DNA from 2 places in the Brucella cytisi genome. Region 1 is predicted to be linked to the other one. Evidence: predicted binding sites of a transcription regulator. Region 1 holds the regulator's gene; the other holds the start of a gene.

Region 1 (4,214 bases):
GCGAATAGGCCATAGCCAGATTGTATGGCTCCTGCGGAACCGGATTTTGCAGCGAACCGTCGCGATTGCGCTTCTCGTAGAAGGAATTTCCACCGGCTACGAGCACGTAATGCATATTGTTGTAAGGGAACTTCAGACCCGCCGTGTGGAAGAACATGGCGTTCTTGAGCTTCGGATGACGCTCACCCTTCAGAACCGCGTCGGCAGCGGCCTGAACATCAGGCAGCGCCTTGGAATTCATCTGGCGGGTAAGCACACCGGGCGCAAACTGGTTCTTCTGACCGACGACACCGCAAATCGTATCCGGATAACGTCCCGACGCGAGACGGTTCATGACCACCGTACCAACAGCCAGAAGACCGTCGGAACTCGAACGATTGGATTCGAAGAACATCGCACGTTCAAGGCAATTCTTGTCCCGTGCGGTGTAGGTGTAGGTCTTCACGCCATTGACGGATTTGACGTGGCTTGCCGCCGTCTTTTCCGAATTGGCTTTTCCCGAGGTTCCGGTTGTCGTGCAACCGGTCACCACGAAAGGCGCAATCACCAGCCCGATAAGAGCGGGCAATTTCCACTTCGCGGCGCGCGTCAATGGCTCAGTCTCATATTAGGACCCTTAACTGATCCAGTCATCCATTCAGGCGAACACATCTGGAATGATGCGCGCGAACGTCTGACTGCGGTGCAAGTCAAAGAGGACGAAGATCAAAATCTCACGTCCTACAGTCGCTCAATCGAATTCAAGGTTTTGGAATTTTTAGGCCAAAAAAAGGCAACAGGTCAAATCCCAACAATGCTGGAGACCGCTGAAAAGTCCTAAAACAATTCCGAATCGAGATTGCGAATGTGCCTACAAGCCCTTTAAATATATTAATAATTCCTTAACGAGAATTAGCAATTCAGGTAAGATATTGATTTCACGAGATTCAAAGTCTCGCAATACACGCCATATCGCTGCCTTAATTCACTTTTTCTTGTACTTTTTTTGCATACACATTTGTGGCGTTTCAAATCTTCTGTAGAATTTCTGCTTCCAGGCCGGTTCCATTGCTCTTTGTCAACTTTGACAACAGATTTGTAACATCGCGTGAGATTGTGCTTTTGAGACCCGTTTCGGGTTGTTGCAATGCGAATCGGGCGAGCACGATCCGCACCTTGCAAAGCGGGGTCTTAAACAAAAACGACCCGCCACGGATACCGTGGCGGGTCGGACAAGTTCAGTTCCTGACGCCGAAATGACCGCAGCGGTCACCCGAAAGAATAACCCGCACCCCGAACGGTACGGATCGGATCGAGCGCACGACCGACATTGATCGCCTTGCGCAGCCGTCCGACATGGACGTCCACCGTGCGGTCGTCGACATAGATGTCCGGTCCCCAAACGCCATCCAGAAGCTGGCTACGTGAGAAGACACGACCGGGCGACATCATGAAATATTCGAGCAGGCGGAATTCCGTTGGTCCGAGACGAACTTCCTTTTCCTTGCGATAGACACGATGCTGTTGACGGTCGAGAACCAGGTCGCCCACTTTCAGCACATGCGAAAGAATGCTCGGATTCGACCGGCGCAACATCGCCTTGACGCGCGCTAGCAATTCCGGCGTCGAAAATGGCTTCACGACATAGTCGTCCGCGCCGACGCTCAGGCCCCGAACACGTTCGCTTTCCTCGCCACGTGCCGTCAGCATGATGATGGGCAGGCGTTCGGTTTCCGGCCATTGGCGCAGGCGACGGCAGAGCTCGATGCCCGATACGCCCGGCAACATCCAGTCCAGAATGAGCAGATCCGGTACGTTCTCGCGCAAGGCGATCTCGGCTTCGTCGCCGCGCAGCATTGTATCGACCTGGTAGCCCTCTGCCTCAAGATTATAGCGAAGAAGAACGCTCAGCGCCTCTTCGTCTTCTACCACAGCGATTTTGGGTGCCTGTGACATCCAGTATTTCCCTATCCAAATTCGGCGGGCGGTAGATACAATCCCCCAATCGACCGCGTGCCGCCGCGCTATTCACTCATTCTCAACCGCCGGACCGTGTGGTCCGGTCGGCTGCAGTTCAGGGTTTACGCGCCTCATCCACGACAATACCGTGGCTCAGGTCTTCCTTGGGTCGTTCGGCCGGCATTTGCAGGCCGGTCACGATGTAGTAGACGGTCTCCGCAATATTGGTCGCGTGATCGCCGATACGCTCGATATTCTTTGCGCAGAACAGAAGATGCGTGCAGGCGGAAATATTGCGCGGGTCTTCCATCATGTAGGTCAACAGCTCGCGGAACAGTGACGTGTACATGGCATCAATCTCGTCGTCGCGGTCGCGAACGACATTGATCTGCTGCACCGAGCGCGACGCATAGGCGTCGAGAACATCCTTGAGCTGGGTCAGCGCCAGCTCAGCGAGTGTTTCGAGCCCACGATAAAGCTTTACCGGCTGGCGCGATTCCGAAACGGCGGCAACGCGCTTGGCAATGTTCTTGCCCAGATCGCCCACGCGTTCCAGATCGGCAGAGATGCGGATCGAGCCAATGATTTCGCGCAGGTCCACAGCCATGGGCTGACGCTTGGCGATAATCATCACAGCCTTGTCGTCAATCTCGCGCTCGCTGGCATCGAGAATGAGATCGTCGGAGATGACGCGCTGTGCGAGCGCATTGTCCGCATTGACGATAGCGGCGACCGACTGCTCGACCATACGTTCCGCATGTCCGCCCATTTCGGCGATCTTATGGGAGAGAAACTTCAATTCCTCGTCGTAGGAGCGAACGGTATGCTGAGACGGCATAGTAGACCTCGTAATATAAATTGCGGGGAAGCCGCACTGTCTATCTGTTGAAGCGCAGTTGCGGATCAGCCGAAGCGTCCGGTAATGTAGTCCTGCGTGCGCTTTTCGGTCGGCGCGGTGAACATGGTTTCCGTGTCACCCACTTCGACCAGATTGCCGAGGTGGAACATGGCGGTGCGCTGCGAAACACGCGCGGCCTGCTGCATGGAGTGCGTGACGATCACGATCGTATAGTTCTGGCGCAGTTCATCGATCAGCTCTTCCACCTTCGCGGTCGCAATCGGGTCGAGCGCCGAGCACGGTTCGTCCATGAGAATGACTTCCGGGCTCACCGCAATCGCGCGTGCGATGCAAAGACGTTGCTGCTGGCCACCCGAAAGACCGGTGCCCGCATCGTGCAGACGATCCTTCACTTCCTCGAACAAGCTCGCCTTCTGCAAGCTCGTCACGACGATTTCTTCAAGATCGGCCTTGGTGCGGGCGAGACCGTGAATACGTGGGCCGTAGGCGACATTTTCATAAATCGACTTCGGAAACGGATTCGGCTTCTGGAACACCATGCCGACGCGGGCGCGCAGTTCGACGACATCGATCTTCGGATCGTAGATGTCTTCATTGTCGAGCGTGATCTTGCCACCGACCTTGCAGCCTTCGATCGTATCGTTCATGCGGTTAAGCGAACGCAGGAAGGTAGACTTGCCGCAACCCGAAGGGCCGATCAGCGCCGTGACCATCTTTTCCTGGATTTCCAGATCGACGTCGAACAGCGCCTGCTTCTCACCATAAAATACGCAAACCTTGTCGCCGCGCATCTTTATGGAATTGGCGTTGGCGTTCATCTTTTCTCCTACGGCTTTCTCGAGAGATCGTTCAGTCATCAGGTTCATAGCTTTCGACTCCCGTTTACCAGCGGCGCTCGAAGCGGCGGCGCAGAATGATTGCTGCAATATTCATCACGGCAAGGAACAGAAGCAGGACGATGATAGCGCCTGACGTGCGTTCCACAAAGGCGCGTTCTGCTTCATTCGCCCACATGTAGATTTGTACAGGCAATGCCGTCGCTGGATCCATTGGCGTGGACGGCACGTCGGCGACGAAAGCCACCATGCCGATGAGAAGAAGCGGCGCGGTTTCACCAAGCGCATGGGCAAGGCCGATGATCGTTCCCGTCAGGATGCCGGGTGCGGCAAGCGGCAGGACGTGGTGGAACACCATCTGTGTTTTCGATGCACCAAGACCGAGGGCCGCAGCGCGGATCGACGGCGGCACCGCGCGAAGGGCGGCGCGGGTCGCGATAATGATGGTGGGAAGCGTCATCAGCGTCAGCACCAGACCACCGACCAGTGACGCGGAACGCGGCAGGCCGAAGAAATTGATGAAGACAGCAAGCCCGAGCAGACCGAACACGATGGACGGAACCGCTGCCAGATTGTTGATG
Region 2 (4,214 bases), on a different contig from region 1:
TGAACATAAAGCTCGACAAAGCAGGTGGACTGACTGAAGGTCTCATCATGCGAGACAAGGCAATCAACTACGGTCTTCAGATCATGGTCGGCTGTATGGTCGGCACATCGCTCGGCATGGCGCCAGCTGTTCTGCTCGCCCAGAAAGCCAATGTGGTTGACCTTGATGGCCCGCTACTCCTCGCCCATGATCGTGACCCAGGCTTGCGCTATGATGGGGCTCTGGTTTACCCGCCGGAAGCCGCCGTCTGGGGCTGACTTGCACGTTGATAACTCTCGCTCGCGGTTCCGCTTATCGGAGCGAGAGCATCTTCGAAAATGTCCGCACAAGCGTCCCAGGTGAACTGCCTGAGCACCTGTGCGGGCTCGAACGGCTCCATTTGCAGGGCTGACAGACACGCCTTCCCAAGATCTTCGGAGAGAACGCCTGCCCCGGTTGCCACCACGACATCCCGTGATCCGGGAACGGGATAGGCCGCCACCGGCAAGCCGGAGGCAATTGCTTCAAGCAAGACGAGACCAAACGTATCTGTCCGGCTTGGGAAGACAAACACGTCGGCTGCGGCATAGGTGTTTGCCAGCGTTTCACCTTCCTGCTTCCCGACAAACACAACCTCCGGGAAACGCGCACGCAGATCGTTGAGGGAAGGACCATCCCCGACGATCAACTTTGTGCCGGGAAGATCAAGCTCCAGAAACGCTGGCAGGTTCTTTTCCGTGGCGACGCGTCCCACACAAATGAACACCGGACGTGGCAAGTCCTTGACCACTTCCGGCCGAGGATAAAACAGATTGCGATCGACACCGCGCGTCCAGAGGTCCAGCCGCGTAAAACCTCGCCCCTTGAGATCATCCACAATAGATTGGGTCGGTACCAGCGTATGCTGGGCCGCATTATGGAAACGTCGCAGGAAAGCATAGGTCCATTGTGGCGGGACAGGAAAGCGTTCCGCAAGATATTCGGGAAACCGCGTGTGAAAGCTTGTCGTGAAGGACCAGCCCATTTTCAGGCAGGCGCGCCGTGCCATAAACCCGAGTGGTCCCTCGGTTGCAATGTGCACATAGTCCGGTCGCATGACCTTCAAACGTCGTCTAAGCGCACCTGGCGTCGTCAAGGCGAGCCGGATTTCCGGATAGGTCGGACAGGGGACCGACCGATAATCCAGCGGAGATATGACGGTGACGTTGTATCCGCGCTCAATCATCAGATCACGACATTTGGTCAGCGTGCGCACGACGCCGTTGACTTGAGGATGCCAGGCGTCGGTAACGATGACAATTTTCTTCATCAGCGGAAGGTCGCCAGTTCGCGGACGGGAAGTGGGAGCTGGATTACCCTATCCTCGTCACGCTCTTCACTGTCGGAATTGACAATACCTGTCGTCGGGCGGCGATCACGGCGTTCCGTCCATTCGATGAGCTCCATACGGCCATCGAAATGTTCAATCACGGCCGTGCAGCTTTCCACCCAATCGCCCGTATTGATGTATTCCACGCCATTCATGCTCTCGATCGTGGCGTGATGAATATGGCCGCAGATCACACCATCAACCCCGATACGCTGCGCTTCTTCCGAAACCACGCTCTCGAACTGACCAATGAAATTGACCGCCTTTTTGACGCGAAACTTCGCCCAGGCTGAAAATGACCAATAGCGCAGGCCGAAAAGCGAGCGAACCCGGCTCATAACCGTATTTATCCAGATCGCTGTGTCGTATGCCCAATCACCCAGATAGGCGATAAAGCGGGCATTGCGTACAACCACATCGAACTGATCACCATGGATTACCAGAAACTTGCGTCCGTCTGCCGTCTCATGGATCGCGCGGTTCATCACTTCGATGCCGCCAAAATGCGTTCCCTGAAAATTACGCAGGAACTCATCGTGATTACCAGCAATGTAGATGATGTTGGCACCCTTGCGGCTCTTGCGGAGCAGCTTCTGGACTACGTCATTATGCTCTTGCGGCCAATGCCAATTGCGCCGCAGGCGCCACCCATCGACAATATCGCCGACAAGATAGATCGTCTCGGCTTCATGATAGCGAAGAAAATCCAGAAGCAGTTCCGCCTGTGCGGCCTTGGAACCGAGATGCACATCCGAGATAAAGAGGGTTCGGAGTTTTCTGGGCTGAGGAGCTTCGGTGCTCATGTGGTTGTCCCCTTCAATGGCAACCTGATCTGAGCGCAGAAAACCCGATTCATGTCACAGAGATATGACGGTCGGCTTTGAGGCGCGGAAGGTAGCATCCGCGCCTCTTGTTGTGTCCACTTTAGGCGACAAGTCCCACAGTTGGGCCGACATATCGCGACTGCGGACGAATGAGCTTGTTTGCCGCCACCTGTTCACGACAATGCGCTATCCAGCCCATGGCCCGCCCCATAGCGAAAACGCAAGTGAAAGCCTCACGTGGGAACCCCAGTTGTTCCAACAACAAAGCAGTATAGAACTCGACATTGGTTTCGAGGGAGCGGTCCGGTTTGTGGCGCTTTAGAACTGCGATAGCGGCTTTCTCAACGGCCTCGGCCAATTCAACGCGGTGTTTTCCACGCCCTTGTTCTAGGGCTTCGATGTGCTTCAATGCACCTTTCAAGGCACCGGCGCGTGGATCGCGTACACGATAGACCCTGTGACCGAACCCCATCAGTCTGTCTCCATCCGCAACAGCGGATTCAAGCCAACGCTCCGCGTTGTCGGGTCTACCGATTGCATCCAGCATATCGAGGACCGGGCCGGGTGCACCACCATGCAGCGGTCCTTTCAGTGCGCTGATTGCGGCAAGCAGCGATGAAGTCAATCCGGCTCGTGTCGATGCCACGACACGCGCAGCAAAAGTCGATGCGTTCAATCCGTGGTCTGAAACCGTCATAAGATAAGTGTTCAGCCCCGCAACTTCTGCTTCATCCGGCATTCCCGCATTCATCATACGAAGGATGTCAGCGCTATGGGGAAGCGTCGGATCAGGATGTATCGGACGGCGCCCCTTCTGGCCCCTCAGAATGGCCGTCGTAAAGACCGCCGGTGCCGCCATCAGGTGTAAGGCTGCGGTCAGATCATCGTCATCAGGGATGCGTGCCATCAATGCGCGAAGCGCTTCTATGGGAGACATTTCCATCAATGTATCGTCAAGCGCATCCGTATGATGATATACCTGTACGCGCGCTTCACCGAGCGCTTTCTGAAGTTCCTCCCCTTTGGGAAGATCATTGAAAAAGCCGCCCCACAGAAGTTCTATTCCATCTTCGACGCTGCTATGCGGGACCAGATCGTCCAGCGACCGACCGCGAATAACCAGCCTGCCTGCAAGCCCATCGACGTCTGACAACACGGTTTCAGCAGCAATCACATCTTCAAGTCCGCTATTCATAATTATTCTCCTTGTTTGCCTTTCGACATTGAATCCAAGTATAGTTGACGTCAATCTTGACGAAATAGATCAATGTAGGGGGCAATAATGGACTGGCTAACTACGGAGGAAGCCCTCGCTGTTCTCCAGACAAAGCCGCAGACTCTTTACGCAAATGTGAGTCGCGGGCGTATCCGTTCCAAGCCATTGCCGGATGATCCGAGACGCAGCCTCTATCGGTCGGAGGATGTCCATCGTCTGGCTGGCAAGCGTCCCGGTCGCAAGAGAGATAGCGTGGTTGCCGCCGACACCATTCGTTGGGGCCTGCCGATCATGCGCTCGGGCATTTCGACCATCCTGGATGGCCGCTTGCTCTATCGCGGCTGCGACGCTGCTGAACTGTCCGAAACAGCAACGCTGGAGGAAGTGGCTGCACTGCTGTGGCAGATGGATTTCGACGGTATCATCAGCAGTGACAACGAATCGACCTTGAACATTCGTCAGACCGAGACTGGGCCTCTGGAACGGCTGTTTACTGTCTTTGGTGTTCGCGCTGCGAATGATCTACCCAGTTCGGGACGTTCAACATCGATTCTGCAGCAAGAGGCTTTTGGTCTGCTGCAACTGTTTCACAATACCGTTCTTGGCGTTTCCGCATCGAATATGCCGATGCATGAACGCATTGCTCAGGCTTGGCAAAAGCCGCAGGCAAGTGATGTGATCCGGCGCATTCTTGTGCTTCTGGCCGACCACGAACTCAATGCATCGGCATTCGCTACACGCGTTGCAGCGTCTACAGGTACACCACTTTCCGCTGCGGTTCTCGCCGGATTATCAACATTGATTGGCCCGCGACATGGACGAGCGG

The links. Region 1 encodes PhoB, which activates phosphate uptake and scavenging genes when phosphate is short. Its sites were predicted from a motif close to TGTCATNNANCTGTCAT; they were not measured.
Positions count from the first base shown of each region.
Region 2: the regulator PhoB is predicted to act here: its motif matches at 2,205-2,221, upstream of AAE521_RS03010 (UDP-2,3-diacylglucosamine diphosphatase).

Region 1 is NZ_JBCAUP010000013.1:159,462-163,675, forward strand. Features, by position in the region: gene AAE521_RS14620 (cell wall hydrolase) at 1-592, opposite strand, end outside; gene phoB (phosphate regulon transcriptional regulator PhoB) at 1,249-1,935, opposite strand; gene phoU (phosphate signaling complex protein PhoU) at 2,054-2,776, opposite strand; gene pstB (phosphate ABC transporter ATP-binding protein PstB) at 2,842-3,615, opposite strand; gene pstA (phosphate ABC transporter permease PstA) at 3,680-4,214, opposite strand, start outside.
Region 2 is NZ_JBCAUP010000002.1:160,214-164,427, reverse strand. Features, by position in the region: gene dgcA (N-acetyl-D-Glu racemase DgcA) at 1-257, shown strand, start outside; gene AAE521_RS03015 (glycosyltransferase family 4 protein) at 227-1,288, opposite strand; gene AAE521_RS03010 (UDP-2,3-diacylglucosamine diphosphatase) at 1,288-2,151, opposite strand; gene AAE521_RS03005 (citrate synthase/methylcitrate synthase) at 2,273-3,367, opposite strand; gene AAE521_RS03000 (citrate synthase) at 3,455-4,214, shown strand, end outside.